Regions from separate parts of the Shewanella sp. SP1S1-7 genome, predicted to be linked through region 3. Evidence: predicted binding sites of a transcription regulator. Region 3 holds the regulator's gene; each other region holds the start of a gene.
What was found. Region 3 encodes MetJ, which represses methionine synthesis genes. Its sites were predicted from a motif close to TAGACGTCTAGACGTCTA; they were not measured.
Positions count from the first base shown of each region.

Region 1: metH (methionine synthase) is a predicted target of MetJ. The motif match lies at 5,342-5,359, and genes of this name have one in related genera.
Region 2: msrA (peptide-methionine (S)-S-oxide reductase MsrA) is a predicted target of MetJ. The motif match lies at 2,375-2,392, and genes of this name have one in related genera.
Region 4: metE (5-methyltetrahydropteroyltriglutamate--homocysteine S-methyltransferase) is a predicted target of MetJ. The motif match lies at 3,369-3,386, and genes of this name have one in related genera.

Region 1 covers NZ_JAUOEU010000005.1:120,813-128,653, reverse strand. Annotated here, with positions in the region: partial or broken gene Q4Q49_RS22165 (PAS domain-containing protein) at 1-292, opposite strand, end outside; gene metH (methionine synthase) at 1,480-5,214, opposite strand; gene Q4Q49_RS06250 (histidine phosphatase family protein) at 5,558-6,277, shown strand; cobalamin riboswitch at 6,481-6,646, shown strand; gene Q4Q49_RS06245 (ABC transporter ATP-binding protein) at 6,746-7,639, shown strand; gene Q4Q49_RS06240 (iron ABC transporter permease) at 7,608-7,841, shown strand, end outside.
Region 2 covers NZ_JAUOEU010000001.1:103,252-111,092, forward strand. Annotated here, with positions in the region: gene seqA (replication initiation negative regulator SeqA) at 1-34, shown strand, start outside; gene pgm (phosphoglucomutase (alpha-D-glucose-1,6-bisphosphate-dependent)) at 117-1,769, shown strand; gene msrA (peptide-methionine (S)-S-oxide reductase MsrA) at 1,883-2,362, opposite strand; gene astE (succinylglutamate desuccinylase) at 2,705-3,739, shown strand; gene Q4Q49_RS00445 (thiamine pyrophosphate-dependent dehydrogenase E1 component subunit alpha) at 3,902-5,080, shown strand; gene Q4Q49_RS00450 (alpha-ketoacid dehydrogenase subunit beta) at 5,084-6,061, shown strand; gene Q4Q49_RS00455 (dihydrolipoyllysine-residue acetyltransferase) at 6,071-7,690, shown strand; gene nadA (quinolinate synthase NadA) at 7,824-7,841, shown strand, end outside.
Region 3 covers NZ_JAUOEU010000007.1:99,656-107,496, forward strand. Annotated here, with positions in the region: gene Q4Q49_RS07965 (bifunctional aspartate kinase/homoserine dehydrogenase II) at 1-1,176, opposite strand, end outside; gene metB (cystathionine gamma-synthase) at 1,188-2,351, opposite strand; gene metJ (met regulon transcriptional regulator MetJ) at 2,564-2,878, shown strand; gene Q4Q49_RS07980 (sulfite exporter TauE/SafE family protein) at 3,013-3,756, shown strand; gene nrfD (NrfD/PsrC family molybdoenzyme membrane anchor subunit) at 3,861-4,808, opposite strand; gene Q4Q49_RS07990 (4Fe-4S dicluster domain-containing protein) at 4,811-5,377, opposite strand; gene phsA (thiosulfate reductase PhsA) at 5,390-7,672, opposite strand.
Region 4 covers NZ_JAUOEU010000003.1:95,062-102,902, reverse strand. Annotated here, with positions in the region: gene queG (tRNA epoxyqueuosine(34) reductase QueG) at 1-765, shown strand, start outside; gene metE (5-methyltetrahydropteroyltriglutamate--homocysteine S-methyltransferase) at 991-3,258, opposite strand; gene Q4Q49_RS03750 (LysR family transcriptional regulator) at 3,459-4,364, shown strand; gene Q4Q49_RS03745 (HDOD domain-containing protein) at 4,459-5,187, opposite strand; gene Q4Q49_RS03740 (hypothetical protein) at 5,866-7,080, shown strand; gene Q4Q49_RS03735 (TonB-dependent receptor) at 7,140-7,841, opposite strand, start outside.

The DNA.
Region 1 (7,841 bases), on a different contig from region 3:
AAATAGAAAAGTGTTTTAACTTGCCATTACTGTTTTTGACGGGCTGTAAAATGGCTCGTAACCAAGCTTCCTCACCATCGCCCTTAACAATTTGTAGTGCACCTACCCAATGTTCGCATTGCTTTATGGCATTGCACATTGCTTTATAATGACTTGTGTTTCGAGCTCGCGCTGGCACCATTTCCGTTAAGTGTTTGCCGATAGGTGAGTTTTTTTGAAATAACATGTCGTCAGTAAAATTAGCGTTGATTGCGATAATTTTTCCATCAGCATCTAGCGCTAATACTAACATCTCACTATCAAGGCTTTCCCTAACTTGCCGCATTGAAAATAACTCTTCTTTCAATTGTTCATGTTCAGCCTTTAATTTTTTGTTAAATATGATCATATTGATTTCCAAGAAGTCTTAAAACGTCATTTTTATGATGAGAAACTGAGTATAGTCGATAAATTTTTTTCTACTTATATGATGCAGTCTGCTAATTAGATCAAATTGTTATGCCGATAGCTTTATATATCGTCTTTAGCGTTGAACTAAGGCTATATCACTATAACGTTGTTGTGGAGTCATCATTTAGACTTACTGGTTGGTTTTTTGAATACTGTGTTTGGATATTTTTTCTCAAGCAGGAAAGGATGTTGGATTATTCATGATGTTGAATTTATTGGTTTATTTATTTAGGATTTAAGTGTGATTGGTGTCGGGTGTGTATATCACGGTTTATTGTGGGTTAGTTATTATTTCGGGTCTTAGTATGACTTATGAATATACCGTAATTATTCAGAAAATCACTTTGTGTGGTCTACATTTCGATATCTAGAGTTCTTCATCCACTTCACTAGTCGTTAATGGGTAGCGGCCATATTCCATTATCGGAATAATCCATTTCGCTTTGGTTGAGTTGATCCACTTGTCTTTAGTTTATAGAAGTATCAATAGTCATCTTGAGTCAACAATATAACTTGGTAAGTTGAGGACAATAAGAAGTGTGGAACTGGCATCACTCTTTCACTGCGAAAAGTTAACACTAATGCCGCAGACGTTCACCGATCCCCTGCGAAGTTGTCGAAATACGCAGATAGCTCTTAGTTGTTAGAGTGGGGCCGTGGCGACATCATGGAGGATGGCGCTGACTCGGGGGCACATGGATGTGCCATCTGAGCCGTTAGGCGATTTTTATTGGAGTATGAGACAGGTAACTAATGCATGTCACTTCGCTAGGGTGAGTGCTGCGTAGCAGAGTTTCGAACTAGAGCCAGGGATGGCGAACTGGCAGTTAGACAAGGACGTTGTTCGGCAAGGGAGAATCCAAGGAGGATAGGACGAGCAGTCCTCCTTGGTCGGGTGTGGGGTGAAGCCCCACGACTTTGATTTTAATTTTCTAAAGTAAAAAATTAGGGGCGATAACTCGCCCCTTAACTTTGCCCATTTATAAAGTTGCCTAAATTCAGTTTGGCCAAATTACTGAGTAAACATGATTACTCGGGATCATAATCAAGTACTGGCGCCAGCCACTTCTCCGTCTCAGCTACAGTCATCCCTTTACGCTTCGCATAATCTTCCACTTGATCGCGGCCGATGTTACTCACGCCAAAGTAGCGCGATTTCGGGTGGGCGAAATACCAGCCCGATACTGCCGCTGTGGGGAACATGGCGTAGCTTTCGGTGATGTTCAAGTTGATAGTTTCATCGGGCTTGAGCAAGTCCCATAACAAGCCTTTTTCTGTGTGATCTGGGCATGCTGGGTAACCCGGTGCGGGGCGTATACCTTTGTATTTCTCGCGGATTAAGGCTTCGTTGCTTAACTGCTCATCGGCCGCATAACCCCAAAACTCTTTACGTACCCGCTCGTGCATCCGCTCGGCAAAGGCTTCGGCTAAACGGTCTGCTAAGCACTTGAGCATAATGGCGTTGTAGTCGTCGTGGTTGGCTTCAAAACGTGCCACATGTTCGTCTATGCCGTGGCCCGTGGTCACCGCAAAGCCGCCCATGTAATCGGCGATGCCTGAGTCTTTTGGCGCAACAAAGTCGGATAGACAGAAGTTGTCGTTACCGACACGCTCAAGCTGCATCCGCAGGTGATGTGTGGTCATTTCAACTGTGGTGCGCGACTCATCGGTATACAGCTCAATGTCGTCGTAATTGACGGTATTGGCAGGGAATAAGCCAATAACCGCTTTCGCCGTGAGCCACTTTTCTTCGATGATTTGTTTGAGCATGGCCTGACCATCGGCGAACAGTTTTTGCGCTTCTTCACCGACCACTTTATCGGTGAGGATTTCAGGGTAATGGCCGTGCAATTCCCACGAGCGGAAAAACGGTGTCCAGTCGATACGCTCAACTAAATCTTCTAACGGATAATTATCAAATACTTGGCGCCCGAGCACGTTTGGCGTGAACGGGGTGTAGTTGGCCCAATCGTGTTGGCAGCGATTATCGCGCGCCGCTTCGAGTGACACTATCTCTTTGCGCTTGGCTTGGGATAAACGCTTAGTGCGCATATCGTCGTATTCGGCATAGGTTTCGTCTATGGTCGCTTGGCGGGTCTCGTTGTTGATGAGCTTACTCACCATAGGTACGGCGCGGGACGCATCGGCGATATAAATAGCACCATGGGGATAATGGGGCGCAATCTTCACTGCTGTGTGGATTTTAGAGCAAGTGGCGCCGCCGATAATCGCCGGAATGGTTAAGCCTTCACGGTGGAAGGTTTTCACGTTATGCACCATTTCGTCCAGACTCGGAGTGATGAGGCCCGACATGCCGATGATATCGATATTGTGTTCTTTCACTGCGTCGAGAATTCGCTCCACCGACACCATCACACCTAAATCGAATACCTCAAAACCGTTACAGGCGAGCACCACGCCGACGATATTTTTGCCGATATCGTGCACGTCGCCTTTTACCGTCACCATCAAAATCTTGCCGTTAGATTGGCCTTCGACCTTTTCCAGCTCGATATAGGGGTTTAAGTAAGCCACGGCTTTTTTCATCACCCGCGCCGATTTCACCACCTGCGGCAGGAACATCTTGCCCGAGCCGAACAAGTCACCGACCACGTTCATGCCGTCCATCAAGGCGCCTTCAATCACATCCAGTGGACGTTTCGCCTCTTGGCGAGCGGCTTCGGTATCTTCATCGATAAATTCGGTAATGCCTTTGACGAGCGCATGGGATAAGCGTTGGCTCACTGGCCAGCTGCGCCATTCTAAATCTTCTTTCTTACCAACCTGTGCGCCATCACCGCGGAATTTCTCCGCGATTTCAAGTAACTGCTCGGTATTGCTTGAGCCTTCGACTGGGCAGGGCAAGTTAAGCACCACGTTTTCGACCCGTACTTTAAGCTCAGGATCGATATCGTCGTAAATGGCTAACTGGCCCGCGTTGACAATGCCCATGTCCATGCCGACTTTGATGGCGTGGTACAGGAATACCGCGTGAATCGCTTCGCGCACTGGGTTGTTACCGCGAAACGAGAACGACACGTTCGATACGCCGCCCGAAATCATCGCGTGGGGCAGGGTGGCTTTAATCGCTTTAATGGCATCAATAAAATCGACGGCATAGTTGTCGTGTTCATCGATACCGGTGGCGATGGCAAAAATGTTCGGGTCGAAGATGATGTCTTCTGGCGGAAAGCCGACCTTGTCGACCAGCACCCGATAGGCGCGGGTACAGATTTCGATTTTACGCGCCTTAGTATCGGCCTGACCTTGCTCATCGAACGCCATAATAATGGCCGCCGCGCCGTAGCGTTTCACCAGTGTTGCTTGCTCAATAAACTTGGCTTCGCCTTCTTTAAGGGAAATCGAGTTAACTATGCCTTTGCCTTGAATACATTTTAGGCCAGCTTCGATGACTTCCCACTTAGAGGAGTCGATCATAATCGGTACGCGGCTGATGTCGGGCTCAGAGGCGATCAAGTTTAAAAACTTGTGCATGATCTCGGCGCCATCGAGCATGCCTTCGTCCATGTTGATGTCGATGATTTGCGCGCCGCTTTCGACCTGCTCGCGGGCGACATCGAGCGCTTGCTCAAACTTGCCTTCTTTGATCAATTTTAAAAACTTAGCCGAGCCTGTGACGTTGGTGCGCTCTCCCACGTTAACGAACAGGGATTGCGCATCGATAGTCAGTGGTTCCAAACCTGCCAAGCGGCAAGCTACCGGAATGTCTGGCAAAATACGCGGGTCGTGACGGCTCACCGCTTCGCGGATCACGCGGATATGTTCAGGGGTACTACCACAACAACCACCGATAATATTGAGCATGCCTTCGCGCGCCCAATCTTCGATCACATTCGCCATGTCTTCTGGGGTTTCATCATAGCCGCCAAACTCGTTCGGCAGACCCGCGTTCGGATGCGCCGACACATAACATTCGGCTATACGCGATAGTTCTTCGACGTACGGGCGCAGCTCTTTTGGCCCAAGCGCACAGTTAAGGCCGATAGATAAGGGCTTGATATGGCGCAGGGAATTATAAAAAGCTTCGGTGGTTTGGCCGGTAAGGGTGCGGCCAGAGGCATCGGTAATAGTGCCCGAGATCATGATAGGTAAGCGGTCACTCGAATGCTGACCAAATAAGTCATCAAACACCGATTCAATTGCAAACAGTGCGGCCTTGGCGTTTAAGGTATCGAAGATGGTCTCGACCATAATGATATCCGCGCCGCCTTCAATCAGCGCCTTAGTGGACTCTCGGTAAGCGCTCACTAACTCATCGAAGCTGACGTTGCGATAGCCAGGGTCGTTCACATCAGGGCTAATCGAACACGTACGGTTAGTGGGGCCTAACACACCAGCGACGTAGCGCGGAATGCCTGTGGCAGCAAACACTTCATCACAGGCTTCACGGGCGAGGCGGGCGCCGGCTAAGTTAATTTCGGCGGACAGCGACTGCATGTCGTAGTCGGCCATGGCGATAGTCGTAGCATTAAAGGTGTTGGTTTCAATGATGTCGGCACCGGCGTTTAAGTAGTCGGTATGAATTTTTTTGATGATCTGGGGTTGCGACAACACCAATAAATCGTTGTTGCCTTTGACGTCAGTGTGCCAATCTTTAAAGCGTTCGCCGCGATAATCCTCTTCTTCGAGCTTGTGGTCTTGGATCATAGTGCCCATGGCACCGTCTAAGATTAGAATGCGCTCAGCAAGCTGTTTACGAATGTCTGCCAATATCTGGCCGGCTTTGGTAGAGGGTATCGTCATAAATAATTACCTTAAATACAGCTAAGTTAAGTCCAAGCATCGACCCTTGTTATGCAAAGTGCATTTTATTCTGGTCTATCGACATTTGTTTTTGGATACTTGTTTTTATAAAATGTTTTTGGACATTTAAACGTATAGACGTCCATAATACGCGACTTATGATTGTCAGGGCAAGGTCAAAATTGACTGACGACAATTGGGTCCTATCAGCACTTTTCACCCAGTTTAACGGCTCTTTTTTTAGGGCTAGTTGTAGAGCTAGGGCGTAATTGAGTATATAGGACGACGGGTCTAATGTGGGGCTTCAACAGAATTTGCCATGAGTGATAGACATAGGAATACGATGAAACAAGTTCGATTGTTATTGTTGCGTCACGGCGAGTGTGAAGGCGGCGCCATTTTACGCGGCCGTGTGGATGTGCCTTTAAGCGAAAAGGGCTGGCAGCAAATGTCGGCAGCGGTTGAGTCACAGGCCAGCGTGTGTAGCGCGATTTATAGCTCGACCTCACGCCGCTGCGCCGAATTTGCCCAAGCCTTTGCCGCCGAATTGCATTCGACGGCGGCGCTGGTATCTGAGTCAAGGCCATTGCAGGCGCAGCTTTTATCGGGTTTACAAGAAATCGACTTTGGTGATTGGGACGGTCGTCGGCTCGATGAACTGTATCAACAAGCGGGCGAACACTTAGCGGCGTATTGGCAAAATCCTTGGCAAACTCCGCCGCCCAATGGGGAAACTATGGCAAGCTTCGAGTCGCGGGTGAATGGCGCAATTGACCAGATACTTGCCGCCGAGTTTGAACGATTGACGGTCGACTCAGATAACGCCGAGCTGGCTGTGGGAGCGGGCGTGGCTGCGGGCGAACTGGCTGCCAAAGTATGGGTCGTGACCCACGGCGGAGTGATCCGTCACTTAATGGCGCGCGCCCTTGGGGTTGAGCGGGCGGTGGGCTTTTACAGTCAACTCGATTTACCCGTGGCGGCCGTGGTGAGCATTACTGTGCTGCAAGATGAACACGGCGTTTGTTACTGGCGTTTAGATTGGCCGAGCGGACGCTGCGAGTGATCCGCGTTGCCCTAAGGTGAAGATTTTTCTTGTCTTACCAGCGTGATTGTCGATTGCCTATTAAGGTAAATATAGGATAATGCTTTTTCCTGACGTCCCCGACGCACACGGCCTTGCAAGGCTGGTGGCAGTGTATCGGATGACGTCACAGAAATAGGTGTTGGGAGTTTTGAGTGGTGCGAGTGTGTTCTGTGGCAACTATTGCCTAGACACGCTGCAAAGGCTTGAAATCAATCTCAACATAATAGGGAATCGGGGAGCTGCTCGTCAGTCAGCCCGAACTGTGCCCGCAACTGTGAGTGACTTTTTATATTGTTTTCAATAGAAAAGTGACGAGTCAGGAGACCTGCCTATTTCTGTTATCGCTGCGTGCAGCCTTAGTTCTCGAGCGGGTGACTCGAGGGAGCCGATGACAATGTGCACAACCTTTTTTAATTCAGGTTTGGACTCGCTAGGAGCACCGCGTTGGTGAAACTCTCTGCCATCCAAACGAGCCATGCTTTGAATGACAGCGACACTCGCCCATCAGCGAGCCAGACGGTCGCGCTTGATGTCAGCCAGTTAAGCTGGTGTATCGATGGCAAAACCATTCTTTCCAATATTAACTTTGCGTTGCCAACGGGGCAGATGTTGGGTTTGATTGGGCCTAACGGTGCGGGTAAGTCTAGCTTGCTACGCTGTCTGTATCGCTTTGTTCGCCCGACTCAGGGCAAAATTACCCTGTTTGATCAAGATATTGAGCGTTTATCGCCCAAGGCGTTTGCTTGCCGTGTCGCTGTAGTGCAGCAAGACACGCCGCACTATTTTGACCTAACCACAGAGCAATTGGTCAGCATGGGCTTAACGCCGCATAAGGGCATGTTCGATACCAATTCGAGCTGTGACGGCGAGCGCATTGCAAAGGCTCTAGAGAAAGTCGGCCTGAGCCATAAGATGCACCAACAGTACGAGCACTTATCCGGCGGTGAAAAGCAGCGTGCCTTGATCGCCCGCGCCATAGTGCAGCAGCCGCAACTGTTGATCCTCGACGAGCCAACCAACCACCTCGATGTGCGTTATCAAATCCAAATCCTCGAATTAGTGCGTAGCCTTGGCATCAGCGTGATTGCCTCCATTCACGATCTCAATTTAGCCAGCGCCCTGTGCGACAGTTTGTTGTTGATCCATAACGGTGAAGTTAGCGCTATGGGCACGCCAACCGAGGTATTAACCGAGGCGCGAATTGGCGATGTGTTCGGCGTTTGCGCTCAGGTGTCGACCCATCCACAACATAAAAAGCCCTTAATCAGCTACTTTTATGGCTACCATGATTCGACGCACAACATGGCTAATGCTTTGGCTGAGCGAGGCGAGGGCGGATGATTCAGGGAGTAAACAGCATTTCATCTTACATTTGGGGCGTATCGTGACACCTTTGACGAGACAACAACTGATGCTGGTCGCATTAGGCATAATCACTTTGATAACCCCCATTGCCGCCACGAGTTTTGGCGCGGCGAACATCAGTTTTATGGATGTTATCCAAGTGTTTATCAATAAAATGGCCAACCTCACTCAAGCCAAT
Region 2 (7,841 bases), on a different contig from region 3:
AACGGTTGCAGCTGGCATCGCCGAGCGCGTTTAATCCGCGGGTGAGCCGTTTCATCAGCTATTGAGCTAAGTTTAACCATTGTTTTTAATTGTAATTGAGTGCAGGAGAGCCATAGGTGGCAATACATCAAAGGGCAGGACAAATCGCTAATCAGACGGATCTGGTCAATATTCCAAAACTGATGAGCCACTATTACAGCATCACGCCAAATATGGATGACGTACAACAACGCGTTACCTTTGGCACTTCTGGGCACAGAGGCTGCGCTTTTAATGGCAGTTTTAACCAACAACACATTTGGGCGATTACCCAAGCTGTGGTGGATTATCGCCAATCGGTGAATATCAATGGGCCGTTGATCCTCGGGATTGACACCCATGCGTTATCCTACGCCGCTTATTTATCGGCCATTGAAGTGCTGGCGGCAAATAAAGTCACTGTGCATATCCAGCAGAATGATGGTTTCACGCCAACGCCTGTGGTGTCCCATGGAGTGATTTGCGCCAATCGCGAAGCAAATATCACAGGTGCGCCTCTTTCCGATGGTTTGATTATCACGCCTTCCCACAATCCGCCTCAAGATGGCGGGATCAAATACAATCCACCCCATGGTGGACCGGCCGAAGGTAATATCACGGCTTGGATTGAGTCGCGTGCCAATGATTACTTACGCCAAGCGTTAGCTGGCGTGCAAAAATTAGCGTATGCCGAAGCGCTGGCCTCAGGCTATGTCAACGCCATTGATTTGGTAACGCCCTATGTGGCTGATTTAGAAAATGTTATCGATATGCAGGCGATTGCCAACGCTAAGCTGCGTATCGGTGTTGACCCGCTCGGTGGTTCAGGGATTTTCTACTGGGCACCGATTGCCGCGCGTTATGGGCTCGATATCACCTTAGTCAATGATAAAGTTGACCCAAGCTTTAGCTTTATGCCGCTGGATAAAGACGGCAAAATCCGCATGGATTGCTCGTCTCCCTATGCGATGGCAGGGTTACTCGCCCATAAAGAATCCTTTGATTTATGCCTTGGCAATGATCCTGACTATGACCGCCACGGCATTGTCTGCCCAGGTACCGGCTTGATGGATCCTAATCACTACCTTGCGGTCGCTATCGATTATTTACTGACACACAGACCGGATTGGAGCGACACCTTAGCCATAGGTAAAACCTTAGTATCGAGTGCGCTTATCGATAAAATCTGTGCTTTCCACGGCAAAAAATTACTCGAAGTGCCTGTGGGATTTAAGTGGTTTGTCGATGGTTTAGCCGAAGCCACCATCGCCTTTGGCGGTGAAGAGAGCGCTGGCGCGGCATTTTTACGCCGTGATGGCACTACGTGGTGTACAGATAAAGACGGCTTTATTCTAGGGTTACTTGCCGCAGAAATTCTTGCGGTGACAGGTAAAACTCCAGGTCAACGCCATCAAGAGCTAGTAAAACAATTTGGCCAAAGCTTTTATAAGCGTATCGATAGCCCAATTAGTCTTGAAAACAAGGCCAAATTTGCGTTATTGAATGCAGAAACCTTAAATGCCACTGTGCTTGCGGGTGAGACAATCGAAAACGTGTTAACCCATGCGCCGGGCAATAATGCGGCCATTGGTGGCATCAAAGTGACTACGGCGAATGGTTGGTTTGCGGCGCGTCCATCGGGCACGGAAGCGTTATTTAAGATCTACGGTGAGAGTTTTATCAGTGAGCAGCATTTAGCTGAAATTATCAAAGATGCGCAGGCATTAATTGATAAGGCGCTGAACGCTTAATGCAGCAGTAGGTTTATAAAGTATCAAAAAACAAACGCACTCAGTTTTGAGTGCGTTTTTGTTTGTGTCTAATGTCAGTTATGAGTATTAAACTCATGCTGATTTGACTGTATTTAGTACTCGATATGACAACTCGGTAAATTATTCTTATCAATGTAATTTTGGTGATATTCCTCTGCCACATGGAACTGCTGCAATGGCACTATTTCAGTCACGATATGGCGTAATCCCCAACGACCTGATCGGGCAAAAGCTAATTTTGAGGCTTCTGCTGCGGCTTTTTGTTCACTGTCATGGAAGAAAATCGTGCTGCGGTATTGAGTGCCTATATCTCCACCTTGCATGTTTAGGCTGGTTGGATTGTGGTTTTTCCAAAATACCTCGAGCAAGTCTTCATAACTGACCAAGGCAGGGTCAAATTCCACTTGTACCACTTCGGCGTGGCCCGTTTTGCCCTTTTTGACTTCTTCATAGGTGGTCGCGCTATTATTGCCGCCCATATAGCCGCAGGTGGCGTTCGATACACCATTCACTTGTCTAAAAAAATACTCTACGCCCCAGAAACAGCCGGCACCAAAGGTTGCTAACGCCATAATTAAATCCAATAGAAGTCTAGATGGCTAAGAATTGTGATAAAACTCGCGCGCAAAAGCAAGCCTCTAGCAGGAATATTTATGCAGGACGATTTTTCGATAAGGTGATGGAAAATTTACACTCGCCGTAGCAAAGCGCCGCGTTGATCTTATTCCGTTCAAAACTGGGTCCTATGGCGATAAATGTCTGAGAACAGCATTAAAAACATGTGTTAGTATTGAAGCCGCTTTTTAAGGTGCGAGTCAGCCTAACCGCGGTGAGATGAATGCTTGAGTGGTTATTGCTATCTGCACTGATGCTATTGCGCCGTTACTGTTACACACCATTATAAGGAGAATTCTGTGTTACAAGCTCTGTTAGATTCAAAGGATTTTTTAGCGCTCACCTTAGCCCATCCTGAACAGTTCGATGGCGAGTTTACATTTAGCTTAGGCGACCATACCCAAGTTGAAGTGTGGGATACCGGCGTTATCGTTTTTGAGCCCGCCCAGAATGAAGGAAAAGATGTTGTCCTTTCTTGCGGTGTTCACGGTAACGAGACCGCGCCCATTGAACTCTGCAATGGCTTAATTAAGCAGCTTTTACAGCAAAAGATCATCGCGAAACAGCGCACTTTATTCCTGATTGGTAATCCATTAGCGATTAATAACGGCACGCGGATTATCGATGAGAACATGAACCGTCTCTTTAGTGGTGAGCATTCCAATCCTCCGGGATTAGTCAATCCTGAGCGAGTGCGCGCCAAAAAACTCGAAGCCTATGTCGACCGTTTTTATACCGCGGCTGCCGATGGTCGTCAGCGCATTCATTATGATCTGCACACGGCGATGCGCGCCTCGAAGCATGAAAAGTTCGCTATCTATCCCTATCGTCCAGGGCGTGCCTTTAGCGGCGAGCAAATCATGTTTTTAGCCGCTAGCGGCGTTGATACGGTTCTTTTTCACCACGAACCGACCACGACCTTCAGCTATTTTTCCTCCGAACACTACGGCGCCGATGCCTTTACCATTGAGCTTGGCAAAGTCTATCCCATGGGGCAGAACGACATGACGCGTTTTATCGCGACCCATGAAATGTTTATGCGCTTGATCACCGCTAAGCCGTTGGAGCTGGATGCATTTGATGCCGATAAGGTTAACTTGTATCAAGTGTGCCGGGTCATCAATAAACATTTCGATGATTTTGAATTTACCTTCGCAACCGATGTCGAAAACTTCAGATCTTTCCCGAAGGGCTTTGTCTTAGCGCGGGAAGGTGGGCAAGAAATTAAAGTGGAACATGAGTTTGAGTCTGTCGTGTTCCCTAATGCCAAAGTGCCTATTGGCAATCGCACTGTGATTTGCCTGATCCCTGCGGTGAATGCGGACGTGCGTTAGGCTTGTAAAGCAATATATACATGCGAGGCAGGGATAACTTGTGGTTTGAGCTATGCCAATGGTTGATAGGTAGTTTACGTTAACGTAATGTTCGTCGGGCATATTCGTATAAACAGACGCATCAAAACGCTTTGGTGCGTAATGAGATAACAAGAGCACAATATGAGCAAAGCAACACTCAACACTGATACAGTGCACCGTGTCGGCTTCTTGGATAAGGCATCGCTACACATTCCTATCCTTCGAATTCTACAAGCCGACGGCACCACTTATGAAACCGCGGTTTTGCCTGTGATAGATGAAACCTTAGCCACTAAAATTTACGATACCTGTGTATTCACTCGGGTACTCGATGAACGTATGTTAGGTGCCCAGCGTCAAGGGCGCATCAGCTTCTATATGACCTGTACGGGTGAAGAAGCGGCGATTGTCGGCAGTGTGGCCGCTCTCGATCAAGAAGATGTGATCCTCGCGCAATACCGTGAGCATGCGGCGTTGCGTTATCGCGGCTTTACCACTGAACAGTTTATGAATCAGATGTTCAGTAACGAGAAAGATCTCGGTAAAGGTCGCCAAATGCCAATCCATTACGGCAGTGCGGCATTGCATTATCAAACGATTTCTTCACCCCTTGCGACACAAATCCCGCAGGCGACGGGTGTGGGCTATAGCTTAAAAATGCAAGGTAAGCGCAAAGTCGCGGTTTGTTATTTTGGCGAAGGCGCTGCATCGGAAGGGGATTTTCATGCTGGCCTAAACATGGCCGCGGTACTGAAATGCCCAGTGATTTTCTTCTGCCGTAACAATGGCTACGCCATTTCAACCCCAACTGAAGAGCAGTTTGCCGGTAACGGTATTGCGAGTCGCGGTGTGGGTTATGGCATGCACACCATTCGTGTTGACGGCAATGACATGCTGGCCGTGTTAGCGGCAACTCAGCAAGCCCGCGCCTATGCGATTGAGCATAATGCGCCTGTGCTGATTGAAGCCATGACTTACCGTCTCGGTGCACATTCATCATCAGACGACCCATCAGGCTATCGCTCGAAAGATGAAGAAGCCAAGTGGCAGCAACACGATCCGGTTAAACGCTTCAAATTATGGCTTATCAACAAAGGTTGGTTGGCTGAAGCGGATGATGTGAAACTGCATGAAAAATATCGTGAAGAAGTATTGGCTGCGGTAAAAGTGGCTGAAAAAATTCCTGTGCCTATGCTGGATGAAATTATTAAAGATGTGTACGACAAGCCGACGCCAGTGCTGAAAAAGCAACTCGCCGAGCTTAAAGAACATATCAAGAAATATCCGCAAGCCTATCCAAAAAGTGCAGGGAGACTATAAGCCGTGGCTGAAATGAATATGTTACAGGCCGTCAATGAGGCCTTGTCGATTGCCATGCAAGCCGATGAACGCATGGTGGTTTTTGGTGAAGATGTGGGCCACTTTGGCGGGGTATTTCGCGCCACCTCCGGTCTTCAAGAAAAATTCGGGCGCGATCGCTGCTTTAATACGCCGCTGACAGAGCAAGGTATTGCCGGTTTTGCCAATGGTTTAGCCTCAAATGGCATGACTGCTGTGGCTGAAATCCAATTCGCCGATTATATCTTTCCGGCATTTGATCAAATCGTCAACGAGTCGGCTAAGTTCCGTTACCGTAGCGGTAATGAATTCGATGTCGGTGGATTAGTGTTCCGTACGCCATATGGCGGCGGCATTGCTGGCGGCCATTATCACTCGCAATCACCTGAAGCCTATTTTACCCAGACACCGGGATTAAAAGTCGTTGTACCACGTAATCCTGAGCAAGCTAAAGGCCTGCTGCTGGCGTCAATTCGTGACAAAAACCCAGTGATCTTCTTTGAGCCTAAGCGTTTATATCGCGCATCGGTTGGCGAAGTGCCAGCGGGCGATTATGAAATTGAACTGGGCAAGGCTGAAGTGGTTCGCGAAGGTAAAGACATCACCTTAGTGGCGTGGGGCGCGCAAATGGAAATCCTTGAAAAAGCCGCCGACATGGCCGCTAAAGAAGGGATCTCCTGCGAAATTATTGATTTACGCACCTTGTCACCTTGGGATATCGATACCGTTGCCGATTCAGTTAAAAAGACAGGACGTTTGCTGGTTAACCATGAAGCGCCATTAACAGGTGGTTTTGCCGGTGAAATTGCCGCGACAATCCAGCAAGAATGCTTCTTGTATCTCGAGTCGCCCATCAGCCGCGTTTGTGGTTTAGATACCCCGTACCCACTGATTCATGAAAAAGAATACATGCCTGATGCGTTCAAAACGTTTGAAGCCATCAAAGCATCAGTGACCTTCTAGGAGTCCGGTATGATTAAAGATTTTATTTTGCCGGATATTGGCGAAGGTGTAGTGGAATGTGAATTGGTTGAATGGTTGGTCAAAGAAGGCGACACAGTCGTTGAAGATCAGCCGATTGCCGATGTCATGACAGACAAAGCCCTAGTGCAAATCCCTGCGCCTTTTGCGGGTGTGGTCACTAAGCTGTATTACGCTAAGGGCGATATTGCGAAAGTGCATGCGCCGCTCTATGCCGTACAAATTGAAGGTGCCGTTGAAATCGCGGGTGAAGAATCTGCGACTGAACCTGCTGCGACGACTGCAAAAGTGACTGAGTCTGTGGCGGCAACAACTGTCAATACGTCATCCAGTTCATCCGTCAGCATAGAAGAGTTCTTACTACCGGATATCGGCGAAGGCATTGTTGAATGTGAACTCGTTGAATGGTTAGTGAGTGAAGGTGATTGGGTTGAGGAAGATCAACCGATTGCCGACGTGATGACAGATAAAGCGCTGGTGCAAATTCCTGCCATTAAAGCGGGTAAAATTGCCAAACTGCATTATCGCAAAGGTCAGCTAGCTAAAGTGCATGCGCCTTTATTTGCCATTGAAGTTGAACTAGCGGCTTCTGCACCTGCAGCAACAAACACTGATACTGTGGCCAATGCGGCACCAACAGCGCAGACTGTGAATGCAGAACCTGCTCGCCAAGGTAAAGCTTTAGCCAGCCCTGCGGTTCGTCGTATGGCGCGGTCGTTAGATATCGATTTGAGCCAAGTACCTGGCACAGGAAAGCACGGCCGTGTGTATAAGGAAGACATCACTCGCTTCCAACAAGGCGCGAGCAATGTTTCTGCTCCAAGTGCGACTCAGGTAAAAGAGGCGCCAGTTCAAGCGACGCAAGCATCTCAAACCCAAGTCCAAACATCTACAGAGACTCAACGTGCTGACACGATTGAGCCGATTCGTGGCGTAAAAGCTGTGATGGCACGCATGATGGTGGAATCTGTGTCGAGCATTCCGCATTTTACCTATTGCGAAGAGTTTGATTTAACAGACTTAGTTGCACTGCGTGAAAGCATGAAAGTGAAGTATTTATCCGATGAAGTGAAGCTGACCATGATGCCTTTCTTCATGAAGTCGATGTCACTCGCGTTAAGTCAGTTCCCTGTGATGAATAGCCAAGTGAATGCTGATTGCACTGAGTTGACCTACAAGGCGCGCCACAATATCGGCATGGCGGTGGATTCTAAAGTTGGTCTCTTGGTGCCCAACATCAAAGACGTGCAGGATAAGAGTATTTTAGAAGTGGCGGCAGAAATCACCCGCCTGACCCAAGCCGCCCGCAGTGGCCGTGTGGCACCAGCGGATCTGAAAGACGGTACCATTTCCATCTCTAACATTGGCGCCTTAGGTGGCACAGTGGCAACGCCTATTATCAACAAACCTGAGGTGGCGATTGTCGCCTTAGGTAAATTGCAAACCTTGCCGCGTTTTAACGCGAAAGGGGAAGTCGAAGCCCGCCAAATCATGCAAGTGAGCTGGTCTGGCGACCACAGAGTGATCGATGGCGGCACCATTGCTCGCTTCTGTAATCTGTGGAAACAATATCTGGAGCAGCCGCAAGAGATGTTATTAGCCATGCGTTAAGCCGCTGGCACGCAGATTTGACAGTAAAAGGACGCTTTAGAGCGTCCTTTTTTATTTGCTTTGCATAAATGGGTTAATCTTTTGATCCCAATTACGTATAATTCCCGGACGTAGTTATCCTGATGGATGTGTTATGAGTCAGTTTGCCCCC
Region 3 (7,841 bases):
GCGATAATGTTCGGCATCGGCACTCACTAACGCCACTAGGCCGAGATCTGTGTTGATCTGTTGTTCGCTGATCCCTAATGCTTGTGCCTCGGCATCGAGCAATCTTTGCACTTGTTTTTGATTTTCAGCGGTATAGGCAAGCTCAACCCTTTGATGGGCAGACGTCCAATGGGCCAATGGCGTTAAACCCGCGGCGATCACCGAATCTAATAGGCTTGTTAATTCGCCCGTAAGCTTAAAGCCGAACAGCACGACTGCATTGAGGTTCGTCACCACAGGCGCGCTCGCCGACGAACTGTGGGGCGCAATCAAGGTAAAGTCGGTGTGTGATGCATAACTTGAACGCACCGCTAAACTCACGTCGGTATTAAACAAAGGCTGCAAAGTGCGCGAATGCAATACTGGCGAGCCTAAACGCGCTAAGCGGTCGGCTTCGGCAAGTGACATGCTTTTCAGTAACTTGGCATCGTTGATCTTATTAGGATCGGCATTGAACACCCCTTCCACATCGGTCCAAATGGTCACGCGCTCGATATCGGCAAGGCTGGCAATTAAGCTGGCGCTAAAATCTGAACCATTTCGACCGAGTAACAAGGTATCGCCGCGCTCGTTAGCGCAGATAAAGCCTGTGATCACTAAGCGCTCATTTGGATGGGCAGCTAATAGGGCTTGTACTTTAGCGCGGGATTCTTGTACCCGAATTTGCGGCACGGCTGCTTCATCGGCCACTAAAATTGAACAGGCATCCACATGGCTTGCCGCCACGCCAGATTCGCGCAGCAGCGCCGCCATTAAACGTGCCGACCAACGTTCACCAAAGCTCACCACATGGTTAACTTGGTATTCGTTACGTTCGTCGAGGGACAATAAACTGATGAGTTGCGCCTGATCTGTCGCCAAACGCTCGCGCAGATCGCGGGCTTGTTCGTTCGACAATAACTGCTCTACCAACCCCTGTTGATAGCTGGTCAGCACTTGTAATTCTTCTTGCCACAACTGACCAGCGTCGCGCAGCGCTAATAATTTATACAGGAAATTCGTGCTCTTACCCGCCGCAGAGACCACCACAAGGTCATCGCTATGACCGTGGGTTAACAGGATATGGGCGACTCGGCGATAACAATCGGCATCCGCTAAACTGGAGCCACCAAATTTATGTAAGTGACAACGTGCCATCTATTATTCCTCTACTGACAAGCCGCAACGGCGGCTAATCCTGCTTGAATATCTGCAACTAAATCGGCGGCATCTTCAATACCCACCGATAGACGCAATAGGGTGTCTTTAATGCCTGCCTCAAAACGCGCCTGCGGCTCCATGGCTCTGTGGGTCATAGTTGCGGGCACGGCCACCAAACTTTCAACGCCACCTAAACTTTCCGCCACGCTAAATAAGCTGAGTGCACCTAAAAAGGCCACCACTTCGGCCTCGCCGCCTTTGAGCTCAAAACTCAGCATAGCGCCAAAGCCTTGTTGTTGCTTGGCTGCAATCGCATGACCTGGGTGATCCGCAAGACCGGGGTAATAAACTTTGCTCACCACAGGGCTTTGCGTTAATACCTCAACAATGCGCTGGGCATTGGCTTGATGTTCACGAATTCGCACCGCTAAGGTGCGTAGGCCGCGCAGGGTTAAGTAACTATCAAAAGCCGATCCCGTTAAGCCTAGAGTGTTCGACCACCAATGTAAGCTTTCGCCGATTTGTGCATCTTTAGCCACCACTGCGCCGCCAACCACATCGCTGTGGCCATTGATATATTTAGTGGTGGAGTGGATAACGATATCTGCGCCTAACAATAGGGGTTGTTGCAATATCGGCGATAAAAAAGTGTTATCGACCACGACTAGCGCGCCGACCTCATGGCTCGCCTTGGCAATGGCCTCGATATCCACCACTCGCAATAGCGGGTTCGATGGGGTTTCGAGCCACACCATCTTAGGATTTTGTGCGATCGCTGCGGTTAACGCTTGGCTGTCGGTTTGATCGACCACAATCAGCTTAAACTGGCCTTTCTTCGCTAAATTAGTAAATAAACGGTAAGAACCGCCGTAACAATCATGGGGCACAACCAATAGATCATCGGGGCCGAGCAAAGTGGTCACTAAGGTGATGGCCGCCATGCCAGTGCAGGTCACTATGCCAGTGGCGCCCTTTTCTAATTGCGCTAATGCTTCGCCTAAAATGCAGCGCGTTGGGTTGCCTGAACGACTGTAATCGAATTCGCGGGGATTTTTATGACCATCGAAGGCGTAATTAGTCGACAAATAAATCGGTGGCACAACTGCACCATATTGAGTATCGCTTTCGATACCCTGACGCACTGCCAGTGTGGCTAATTGACGCTCTGCCATGGGTGGACTCCTAAATTCGGTAGACTGATAGAGATGTCTGGACGTCTAAATGTACCTAAGCACAACGCCATCGTCAATAGGCGTGAAGACGTTTAGACGTCTGAACATAAAGAAATCTGTTTGCAATCACAAAGAAATAGTAGCAATAATTTGACTGTTCTTTGTAAGGGTTTAAAATCTGCCCCGAATTTAGCGTTATAACAGGTGAGTCAATGACTGAATGGAATGGGGAATACATCAGCCCCTATGCTGAACATGGCAAGAAGAATGAACAAGTAAAAAAAATTACTGTGTCTATTCCGCTCAAAGTGCTTAAGGTCCTCACGGACGAACGTACTCGTCGTCAGGTCAATAATTTGCGTCACGCCACCAACAGCGAGCTGTTGTGTGAGGCATTTTTGCACGCCTACACTGGCCAGCCATTGCCCAACGATGAAGATCTGTCAAAAGATAACCCAGACAGCATTCCTGCAGAAGCCAAGTTGTTGATGGATCAAATGGGAATCGAGTGGGAAGACATGGAATAGCGACTCGTCGCTTTTAAAGTCATATCACAGTGCTCATCAATAGGGATCGTTAACGATCCCTTTTTGTTTATACCCAAGCGACTTCAAACTTTAAATTTCACCATCTTGAGGTGGTTTGGGATATAGGAAATCCTATGTTTTCTATGATAGATCCACAGACTCTCGCCTTGGCCTCACTGATTGTGTTTCTTGGCGCCTTAACCCAGAGCCTGATTGGGTTTGGCCTAGCGGTTGTCGCCAGTCCTTTGCTGTATATCGTCGATCCTCAGCTCGTACCGGGTCCCGTTATTGCCATGGGATTTACCATCTCGCTACTGACCTTATTCCGGGAACGTGGTCATTTAGAATTCAATGGCTTGCAATATGCGCTTATAGGTCGCGTGCCCGGTGGTTTTATCGGTGCGAGTCTGTTGCTGTTTGCGCCTCAGCCCATACTCGGGTTATCCATCGCCGCCATTGTGGCAGTCGCGGTTATCCTCAGCCTGTATAAATTCAGCCTGCCAGTGAATAAGAAAACCCTCTTTGGGGCGGGCGTCGTCTCGGGGATTTTCGGTAATATTGCCGCCATTGGTGGCCCGCCGATGGCGATTCTATTGTCAGGCAAAGACGCCTCGCAGTTTCGCGCCGCCCTGTCGGCCTTCTTCATTTTTAGTTCCACCATAGCTATGGTCATTCTGGCGATCACTGGCTTATTAGAATTGAAGCACCTGTGGCTGTCGTTAATGTTGCTGCCTTCAGTGCTTTTAGGGTATTTAGTCGCGGGGCGATTAGTGGGCAGTGTCGATAAAGATAAAACTAAAATGGCGACATTAGTCCTGTGCAGTATCAGCGCCTTAGTGCTAACGGTGAAGTCGGTTATCGAGTTATTACCCCAATAAGTGTCCTGCTTGTATTGGCAAATCATCTGAAGATTCAAACAATAAAAAGCACTGACATTGTCAGTGCTTTTCTTTATCTATCAATATCTAAAGCCAGCTTACACTCAGCTTAAATAGCTTTGCCCTGCGTACACAATAAAGTGTCTTAAGGCGAGTACGCCCGTTAAGCTCGCACAAGCCACCATGATCATTGCGCCCTTAGTATGGCGAGTCGCGGCAGGTAGTAGCATAAACAGCAATGGAATACCAAAGCCGATACCGACGACGCCTATCCAGAACACGCTTGCCCATAACCCAGAAGTTAACGACGCTAAGGCCGCAGCCGCCGCGCCGCCCTTGAAGTACAAGGCGCAGAACAACATGAACAGGAACAGAATTTCAGTCGCCATCACAGGCAACTCTAAACCGTGCATCTTGACTAAAGTTTTATCGTGGCTGTCAGTCTTAAACAGCAAGAGTGCCAGTACCGCGTTTGCCGCAGCGCCCGCCGATAAACCCGACACTAAAAACAGCGCAGGCAGTACCGCAGTGTTGAGCATAGGGTAAGCATTCATCGCCGAAATTAAGAAGCCAGTGTAAGCCCCTACGCCAATGGCGAGGACAAACAACAATACTTCAATCAGCTTTCGAAATGGCATAAGTAACTTAGCGATAGGTGTTAGGAAACCCAAACCCCATTTTGGTAAGTCATCCCGCAGCACAATAATGGCGTACGCAAAGGCTAAGGGAGAATACGCCAGCAGCGCCAGCACCCCAATGGCCATCACAGACTGGAAGTTATAGTGAATTAAGATCAGCCAGAAGTGGAAGGGTTTGGTTAAATCAAACACTAAGCAGGCTAGACCTAAGCTAATTGCCACAGGCCCAATAATGGCGGCCGCCTTAAGAATACTGCTTTCGGCTCCCGCGCTGAGCTCCTTATTCGCCCAGCGTAAACCAATGCCAATCAATAAACTGCCCGCGGATAACCCCGCCATAAACAGGTAAACGGCGATGACCCAGTGCCAAGTGACAGGATCATATTGCGCCATGTCGCCCCAAGTATTGTTCATAATCAAATCCCCCCTCTTTTGGTAGGAACGCGATATACCCTAGGTTTAGTGCCTAAATGGGTTTTATCTTGGTATGTGATTTTAGTGTTGAGCATGATGGCTACTTCACTCTGCGGATCATTAGCATCGCCAAACACTAAGGCATCGGTTGGACACACAGTCACACACGCTGGCTCTTCGCCCCGTGCTAAACGACTGTCTTTACAGAAGTTACACTTATCCGCCGCCTTGGTTTCTGGGTTCATAAAGCGCACTTTATAAGGGCACGCTGCCACACAGTACATACAGCCGACACACTTCTCGGTATGGATAGAGATAATGCCGTCTTCACCCACATAGGCCGCGCCCGTTGGGCACACCTTAACGCAGGGCGCATCTTCACATTGCTGGCAAGATACCCTGTGGTATTTGAAGTGCAGATTGGGCATCTCACCAAAGGGGCCTTCCACACGCACTTGCAGACGAGTAACGCCTTCGGGTACGCCATTTTCACTGCGACACGCCACGTTACAAGCTTGGCAGCCGATGCACTTATTCTCGTCGTGCACCATTACATATCGTTTATTCATTTAAGCCTCCGATTAGCGCTTTGCCAGCGTAACGCCCGTGGTGTGCACTGTCATGCCACACACTGGAGCCGTCACGTGCGGCAGTAAGTTACCGCAGTGGATACCTTTGCCTGTTGCTCTGACCAACTCTTTGTTTTTAGAACCAAAGCCCATGTAAGCAAACACAGTATCTTGGCGAATGCCCGGCGTGACTAAGGCATGGCCTTCTTCTGTGCCAACACTGCTGGTGAGGCGGATTGGGTCGCCATTGCTGATCCCTAATTTGCCCGCAGTGACGGGGTGAACCCACACAGCGTTATCCGACATCAGGTTAGCGAGCATAGGCACATTGTGGGTGGCGCCATTGGTGTGCACCGCCACTTTGCCTTGGATAAAGTACAGCTCATCTGCTTTTTTAAGATTCACTTCGCGGAACTTGATCACCCCACGGCCCGGTGCCATGGCTTCGACTTTGGCGGAGGTGAGTTCAATCTTGCCACTCGGGGTTTTAAAGGTGAGTGCGCTGGCGTAAGTGCCGTCTTCATCGGCAGGTCGCGCATTGGGGTATGCCTTAATAAACTCGGCAACCATCTTAGGCTCGCACAACATAATTGGCTTACCGAAGCTCACAAAACCTTCGTCTTTGATCCGGCGCAGCAGGTCAGTGTCGCGGTTCACCTGCAGCATTTGCAGGGTTTCCATGTTTTCCCATGGATAGAACTCGCCAAGGCCCATAGCCACACCCACATCCTTAAAGATCTGCCAAGAAGGCTTAGTATCACCTAAGGTTTCAACGACTCGTTGGCGCACATAATAGGCCGGATTTTTACCTGACTTATCAGCAATTTCTTCATCACGTTCAAGATAAGTTGACTCAGGTAAAATCACGTCCGCATAGGCGGCGGTTTCGCTGATATACACATCACACACGGCGATAAAGTCGAGCTTTTTCATCGCTTCAACAACGCGCGCCCTGTCTGTCATGGTTTGCATTGGGTTAGTGCGTGACATCACCCAGCCGTGTAACTGGTAAGGAACAGCGCTTAACGTGGCATCGAGAATGGTTTGGTAAACGCCGCCCGATGTCCACATCATGGCGTACTGTTCTTCCACCTGATCGATACGTTTCGCTGCTGGTTTTGGCATGTCTTTCACGCCAGGTTTTGCCAATACGGGCGCAACCGCTTCACCGGCAAGCTTGTTGTAATCACCGGGTTTCTGGCCGATATAAATCCCGCCCTTACGCTCGATGTTACCAATCAAGACGTTAGCGGCGTAAAGGGCGCGGCGCATCTCAAACTCTTCGGTGGTAAAGGTGGCTCTGTGACCAAAATCGACCACAGCATGGGGCGCTTTAGCGGCATATTCGTGGGCGATACGACGAATGTCTTTGGCAGGCACATCGGAGATGGTTTCGGCCCATTCAGGGGTATAGGCTTTCACTTCGGCGGCAAAGGCTTCGAAGCCTTCCACATAGCGCGCGACAAATGCCTTGTCGTAAAGATTATCTTCAATCAATACATGGCATAACGCCAAGGCGACGGCCACGTCTGTTCCGGGGCGAATGGCGTACCATTCATCGGCCTTGTCGGCCACAATGGAGAATCTTGGCTCGAACACCACCAGCTTGGCACCTTTGTCCATTTGCGCCGCCATCATGCCGCGGGTTTCGGACATATTGATGCCTTCGTACAGGTTATGGCCGAAGTTAATGATGTATTTTGAATTGCCTAAATCACGTTTAACCTTAGTGCCAAAAATAGCCTTAGCGGCAATTTCATAACCACCAGGGCAAGTCGACGCGTGGGTAAAGGTATTTGGACTACCAAAGGCGGTCGCAAGGTGAAACAAATGCTTTTCTTGTGAGCCAGATTTTGACGAGAATGCCACGGCTTCTGGGCCATGTTCTTTTTTGATTTTATTGAGGTTTTCAGCGATTAATTTATAAGCCTCATCCCAACTGATCTCAGCCCATTTGCCTTCACCGCGCTCACCGACCCGCTTTAACGGTTTAACGATACGCTGTGGATCGTACAATAAACTATGGCCTGCGCCGCCACGGGCACACACTTTACCGCCAAAGGATTTAGCGGCCTTGTTGCCACTAATGAACACGTTTTTGCCCTCAATCACCCGCGCCGAAATTGGGCAGCGAGTCGAACACATTTCACAAATACTGGCAATGTCTTTGCCCATGCCCTTTAGCTGCTTATTCTCTAATGCCGCTAAGCTGCCCGGCAGCAGACTGGCCAGCGCACACGTGGCGCTGCTCGCTCCTGCTCCCTTTAAAAAGGTTCGCCTATTAAGCTCAATCATGGTTACCTCCATCACGCTCATCCCACCCGTCAGTCGCCACATTGGACGCCATCGAGCAGAGGTTTGCTCACTGATTTGATTACTTTTTTAGTTATAAAAGCGTAAAAACAGCGCCACCATATCTTCAAAATACACGGCATACGCTGAATACACTGCTCATCCACAGAGA
Region 4 (7,841 bases), on a different contig from region 3:
GCTGACTTTCGCCCCTTTGTTGACTCAGCACCCGTACTCGAGCGCCCATTAGCCGAAAAAGCCGGTATCGGCTGGACAGGGAAACACTCACTCATACTCAACCATGAGGCGGGTAGTTGGTTCTTTTTAGGTGAGCTGTTGATCAATTTGCCTCTGCCTGTGGATATTCCCATTCAAGAAGGCTGTAACACTTGTGTCGCCTGCATCACCTCCTGCCCAACAGGGGCAATCGTAGAACCCTATGTGGTTGATGGTAGACGCTGTATTTCCTATCTCACCATAGAGCTGCAAGGCGCCATTCCTGAAGAATTTAGGCCACTTATGGGCAACCGCATCTATGGCTGCGATGATTGTCAGCTCGTGTGTCCCATCAATCGCCAAGCGCCGCTCACCGCCGAAACCGACTTCCATATTCGCCCGCAGTTAAAACAGCCCGATCTTCTCAGCCTTTTTGCTTGGAGCGAGGCAGAGTTTCTTAAACAAACTGAAGGCAGCGCCATTCGCCGCATTGGCCATAAACGCTGGTTACGTAATATCGCAGTCGCACTGGGTAACGCCCCCGCAAGCCCAAGTATTATTGCCGCACTTAACGCCCGCAATAACAGTGACGATATCGATGAGATAGTGCGTGAACATATCGAGTGGGCGCTCAATGCGCAACAATCGCGCCTTGCCGATATCGCAGCAATTGAACAACAAAAAGCACGCCGCAAGACTGAACGCATGGTGCGTATTATCAAAAAAGGCTTACCACGAGATGCTTAACATCTAACAATGTTATCAATAGCTTACTACTGATTAATTAGCCTAAACTAAGAATCGTTATTCGCTCCGTACGTCTATTGAACCTTGATATTAAACATGGCCAATAGACAGTGGCGTTTCCCTTATTCGCAGCGAATAAAAGACACCGGAGGCATAAACATCCGGTGTCTTTTTACTGAGTAAGCTCAATAAGTTCAGTTAAAAACTCTCACTCGAGCAGTGATATTAGCCAAGACGACGCAGTACGCGGGTTGCATCAACCATGTTTTTCAATGCAGGTTCGACTTCATCCCAAGTTCGGGTTTTTAGGCCACAATCTGGGTTGACCCATAATTGACGCACGGGGACTTTCTGCGCGGCTTTCTCGATTAACTGCACCATGGCCTCCACACTTGGGATGTTTGGTGAGTGGATGTCATACACACCGGGGCCGATTTCATTTGGATATTCAAAATCTTCAAAGGCGTTGAGTAACTCCATCCGCGAACGCGACGTCTCGATTGTGATCACATCTGCATCCATGGCTGCAATCGCGGCAATCGTGTCGTTAAACTCGCTGTAACACATGTGAGTGTGGATTTGAGTCTCATCAGTCACGCCAGCAGCGCTGAGTTTAAAGGCATTCACCGCCCAATCTAAATAGGTTTGCCACTCACTTTGCTTCAATGGCAGACCTTCACGGAAGGCGGGCTCATCGATTTGAATAATGCCAATCCCCGCATTTTGTAAATCGACCACTTCATCACGAATCGCCAGCGCCAGTTGTGTTGCAATCGCATCGCGGCTGATATCTTCACGGGCGAATGACCAATGCAGAATTGTCACAGGCCCCGTCAACATGCCTTTTACGGGCTTGTCGGTAAGACTCTGGGCAAACTCAGCCCACTCGACTGTCATAGCTTTTGGACGACTCACATCGCCGTAAATCAAGGGTGGCTTAACACAACGTGAGCCATAACTTTGTACCCAGCCATTTTTACTAAAACCAACGCCAGCTAACTGCTCGCCAAAGTATTCCACCATGTCGTTACGTTCGGCTTCACCGTGCACGAGTACGTCGATACCCAGTTTTAGTTGGCGTTCGATAGTATCGCGGGTCACTTGCTGTAACTGCTCAGTATACTGAGCATCACTTATCTCGCCCTTACGCCAGCGGCTGCGTAATCCTCGAATAGCGGGTGTTTGCGGGAACGAACCTATGGTCGTAGTGGGTAACAGGGGTAAACGGTATTTTTGCTGCTGCACGCTTTGGCGTACGCTGAAATCACTGACACGCTCGTAATCCGCAGTGGTTAATGCCGCAACACGCTCAATCACTTGCTTATCCGCAGCCTGTGCTTTGGCTTGACGACGAGCGATACAAAAAGCACTGATTTTTTGTGCTTCATCCGAATTAGGCGCCAACAATAATTGGCGAATTTTGCTCAATTCCAACAGTTTCTGCTTAGCAAAGGCTAACTGCTTACGCAGCACAGGTAATAGTTTGACTTCAACATCTAAATCGACTGGGCTGTGCAGCAATGAACATGATGTGCCAATCCACAGACGATCGCCTAAATCACGCGCCACTGCGCCAATACGCTCAGCAATCAAATCGATTTCTGCCGCCCACACGTTACGGCCATTAACTACGCCCACCGACAAAATTTGCTCACTGCGCAACGCATTTGCAAACACAGCCAGTTGTTCTGGGGCTGTGACTAAATCCAAGTGCAAACCAGCCACTGGCAAGGCAGATACTAGGGCTTGATGATGCACAATACCGCCATAATAACTCGCCAAAAGAACCTTGACGTTTACAGTGCTTAGCGCTTGATAAGTCTCTGCTATCGCTGCTTGCCACTGCGTGTCTAACTCTAATGCCAACACAGGCTCATCTAACTGTACCCATTCCACACCTTGGGCGACGAAACGCGCCAAGATGTCAGCATAAGCAGTTAATAAATTAGGCAATAAACTTAACTTATTGAACTCTTGACCCACTGTTTTAGCAAGGTGCAAGTAACTAACAGGGCCGAGTAGCACAGGTTTTGCTTTATAGCCTAGCGCTTGCGCTTCGCTGACTTCATCAAAAAACTGCTCGTAAGCAATCGAAAACTCTTGGTTTTGCGTCAGCTCTGGCACCAAATAATGATAATTAGTATTGAAATATTTGGTCATTTCAGAGGCTGGCGCATCTTGCCCTGTCGGCGCTCTGCCGCGGGCAACACGGAATAAGGTATCGAGATCGATAGCGCCTTCGCCGCGGTGTCGATCAGGGATGGCATTCAAGGTCGCACTCAGGGTTAATACTTGATCGTAAAAGGCAAAATCCCCCACGGGCACTTGCTCGACGCCCGCTGCGGTTTGCCACTGCCAATGGGTACGGCGCAGTTCACTCGCTACTTCACATAATTCGGCTTGAGTACTCTCACCACGCCAGTATTTTTCTAAGGCAAATTTCAATTCACGTCGACGCCCGATACGGGGAAACCCAAGACTATTTAATTGCATACCCTATCTTCCTTTATTTGAGATAAGCCAAATTCGGCACTTGCACCCACCAGATTGTGTTCTCTTGGCACTTTTCAGTATTTCCGCCTTGATAAATAACAATGGGCGTCTGGACGTCTAGAAGTTTATTGTGTTAGTCTCTATTCCAGCAACCGAATTGATTTCAAGCACAACATGAGCGAATTTCACCTGGAGTGAACATGATCGAACTAAGACATCTGCGAACCTTAATGGCCCTGAAGGAAAGTGGCAGTTTGGCGGGCGCAGCCAAAAAACGTTTTGTCACTCAATCCGCACTCTCCCACCAAATTAAGGAGTTGGAGCAAAGGATTAACTCGCCTATTTTTGTGCGTAAAAGCAAACCGCTGTCATTCACCCAAGAAGGTGCGCGTCTGCTTCATCTCGCGGAAGAAATTTTGCCTAAGGTGCTAGAAACCGAGACAGATCTTAAGAATGGCCTGGAAACCGAAACCAATCAGTTACGTGTCGGCATTGAGTGTCACAGCTGTTTTCGCTGGTTAATGCCTGTGATGGAGCAATTTAGACAAGAACATCCCCAAGCCGAGTTAGACTTGTCGAGCCGTCACTTGTTTGACTCGCTCAATGCCCTAGAAATGGGCGAACTGGATATAGTGCTGACCTCAGATCCTGTGCCTGGGCATTCACTCGCTTATCAGCATTTGTTTGATTTTGAAGTAAAGTTAGTGGTTGCTAAAGATCATCCGCTAGCGAAAGAGCCCTATGTCACCCCTAAGCAATTAGCGCGTTTACCGATAATTAGCTATCCCGTACCGCTGACGCGTTTAGACATTTATCGCCACTTTTTAGAACCTGCGGGCATAGAAGCGGGTGAGCAAAAAACCTGTGATTTGACCATGATGTTATTGCAACGCATCGCCTGCAAAGATGGTATCGCTGCCCTGCCGAACTGGTCGATAAATGAAGGTCACGGCTTAAGCCTTACTACGGTAAAGCTAGGACAGGAAGGCTTAAAACGGCCTCTATTTGGCGCCTATCGCCGCCATAGTGGTAACTCAACATTGATCCAAAATTGGTTACAACTGGTGGCGAGTGAAGGTTTATCTCGCCAGCAGAAGACTAATTAATGCGGGTGAAATCTAATAAAAAAGCCTGCGAATGCAGGCTTTTTTTATTGAATTAAATGGTTATTTTATTCGTTCAAACCGTCGCATCTAAATATTACAGCGGATTCATCAATAGACCACGCATAGACAATACGCGGCGCAGGATTAAACCAGGGGAATTCGAATTACGGGTCTGACGCAAATTATGGGCAATCATAAACTCTTGACGCAAGTCCTGATCGAGATCTAACGCTTCGAATGATTCTATCGTCAATGTCTGCTGTTGATTATCAATCAATGACTTAATCACACTTAAAGGGAATGATTGTTCGGCATTAGCATTTAAATACGCAAAGGCCGTGAGCGCGATAATTTGGCCGAACACACTGAACAGGGCCAAGGTTTGCACTTCGTCAGCATCAACCTCGACGCCTTCCATATCCGCTAAACTGTCCACCGCATCCGTTGCAATATCTTCAGTCAACTTCCAATAACCTTGGACTAACTTTTTATAGGGCTGCGGCAGCTCATCGAGACGCTCTTGCAGATAAAACGTAAAGGCATAGCGATAGATATTCACTTGACCTAAGCGGACTAAAGCTTCTTTCAAGGAGCGCGTCTTAGGATTAATCACCCCTGATGCCTGTGCGGAATTGCTGCGCATTAGCATGTGCGCCGCCAATGCGGGGTCACTCGAGATGATGTCGATCACGTTACGAATGTCGCCTTCAGCAAGGATCGCTTTTTTGAGTGGAATTAAAATCCCTCGGCGGCCAATCACTTGCTCTTCATTCGCTATAATAGCTCTAACTTGAGTAAAAACCTGTTGCTCAAGATCAGTCATAAGACACTTTGCACCTGTTTATTAACAATAAGATGATTCGGTTACTCTTCACATCATACCCAAAATTTAAAGAATTTCAGTACTAAGTCGCACAATAGCCTAACGAAAAGAATAAAAAATGACTACCTTATATGTAACATCAAATGGTGAAGCAAATAAGGTGCTGGAGGTGGAGATATAATCCCATGTTTTAAAACAATTTTAACATTTCCATTCTTCAAGTCGTCACGAGCCAGTCCGTCTAATGATTTATCTCTATTTCTACAACGAGGGTAAGCGACATCCATTCGCATTTCATTGCAATATGCCTCTCACTTACAATGACCAATTCAACATCAGTGTTGAAGCATAGCATTCCCGCTACATAGTCGACTTTTAGCTCATTACTACTCATCACTCTAGTGCCACAGTTTTCAGCAACAATTGTTCTGTAATGAGCATCATTTAGTATCATGGTCATGAGAATCTTGCCAATATAAGATGACTCAATAAAAGGATACAATTGAGCCTCAAACTGATATCAAAGTGGAAATGTCTTTATTTGGAATTGGCAAACAAACAATCCATTTGAAAAGAAAAATCAACTTAAGTATCATGGCTCAAACGTAGAGTTTTTTGCTCAAAGCACTGAAATAGTAAGCTGTTTTGACTGTTTCAGATAAAATATCGGAGAGAAACGTGAGATACAGTAAATTTACCATTGCTTTGTTGTGCTTGTGTGCAAGTAACTCGTACGCCTTAGAGTTGATAACTGCAACTGAAAACCAATCAGTAAACCAAATCGAACAAAAGTTTGATATTGATAACTTGTTAATATCTATTAATGACCGCTTATCTAATCATAAGAAAAGTGAATATGATTATGAATCACTATTAACAAACATCAAAAACGAGAAAGAGCATTATAACAAGGCAATATTGGCATTACCCAATGCCATTTTAACAGAAAGTGACCCGAGTAATTACTTCAAAGAAATCGAAACCTTAGTAAAGAACATTGATTCACTTGAAAAGAAATCGGTCGAAGACGAAGTTAAAAACAAAGAAAACTATCAAGATATATTAAAACAGTACGAAATTGTTAATAGTCAACGAACTCAAAGAAGCGCACAACTTTTTGCATTAAAAAAAGAAATTGTTAATCGTATTATTGCTGAGTTATCTAGTTCTGATAGTGTTAAGTCAGTTGACCTAGAAAGCTCTATGACTTGTTCTAAATTTCAATCTATAAATGATTGTTTAAAAGATACCGAAAAATATACAGTTAAGAACACGATTAATTCAGATCCATTCCTTAGTGATAAAAGTGTGCTGCTATCATACAAGGTTATTGATGCAAGTATGAATATGAATGGTGAACTGCATTATAGAGTTAATATGACGTTTAAACCGTCATATAACAACAAAATAGAATCATTACTCAATGAAAAACTGGGCCTTAAGTCCACTGTGATTACCCTTACGAGTAACGTTGATGCAGACTGGTATGTCGATGGTGCTAAGGTTGGTACAGGTAAGAAAATTTACCCCGAAGTGACCTTAGGTAAGCATGGCATTGTCGCATCATACAAAACCATGAAAAAATCAACCATTGAAACAGTAGAAACCAATGCTATTTTTAACTATAAATTTGGCAAGATAGAAGACAAACCCGCTACTGACAATGAAGAGATTAAAAGTATAGCGAATAAGTCAGCTGCAGAGGAGACCAAGTCTAAACAGACTAAGCCTAAATTAACTATGTATGCAAAAAAAGAAGACAACACATCGAAAGAAGTTAATAATAAAAATGAGATGTCTGCCGATAATAATGATAAAAATAGCTATGAATATTATCTTGGTATTAAACCGCTAAATAAAGAAGAACAAGATAAACAATTTAAGAATAGATAATAGCAAAAGCAGCCTTTATATTCATTTAAAGGCTGCAAAATAGCTTATGTAGTCAGATATTAAAAACGATAACCAAGGGTTAAACGAATATCACGGCCTCGACCAGAGTAATAACTATCACCCCAAAGGCCACCGTAATAACCTGCACTGACATAATCTTTATCGAATAGGTTATCGATACGCAGACTGGCAAGCCAAGCATCACGATTGTAGTTCAAGGCTAAATTACCAAGCACGTAACTAGATAACTTATCGCCTTCGTTACCGTTATTGCCTTCAATAAAACGATCACCCGTGTAGATAGCTTCGGCAAACACCTGGAAATGCTCAGCAAAATCCATGCTGACATAACCGCGCCCTGTGTGTTTTGCCACCCAAGACAGCTCTTTGCCATCATTGATACCGTCAGTAAATTCAGCATCGATATAGTTATACTCTAGCCCGAGCTGCAGCGCTTTAGTCACTTGCCAATCCCAATCGGCACTGGCGCCATAACGACGAGAAGCGTCAGCATTGACGTTCGCACCTTGGAAATCTCCTTTTGGAGGTGTCTCTGCGCTAGGATCGAACACGATTTCATCCTCTAAATCGAGGCGATACAGGTTCACTCGCAGGGTTTGGCTGGCAAGCGTCCAATCCCAACCCGCCTCATAGGAGCGGCCCGTCTGTGGCTTTAAGCCAAACACATCTTTAGGGGTATAAGCTTGCTCATCCACTTTCGCAAAACGGAAGTTTTCATCGCCACGTAGATAGAATCTGTG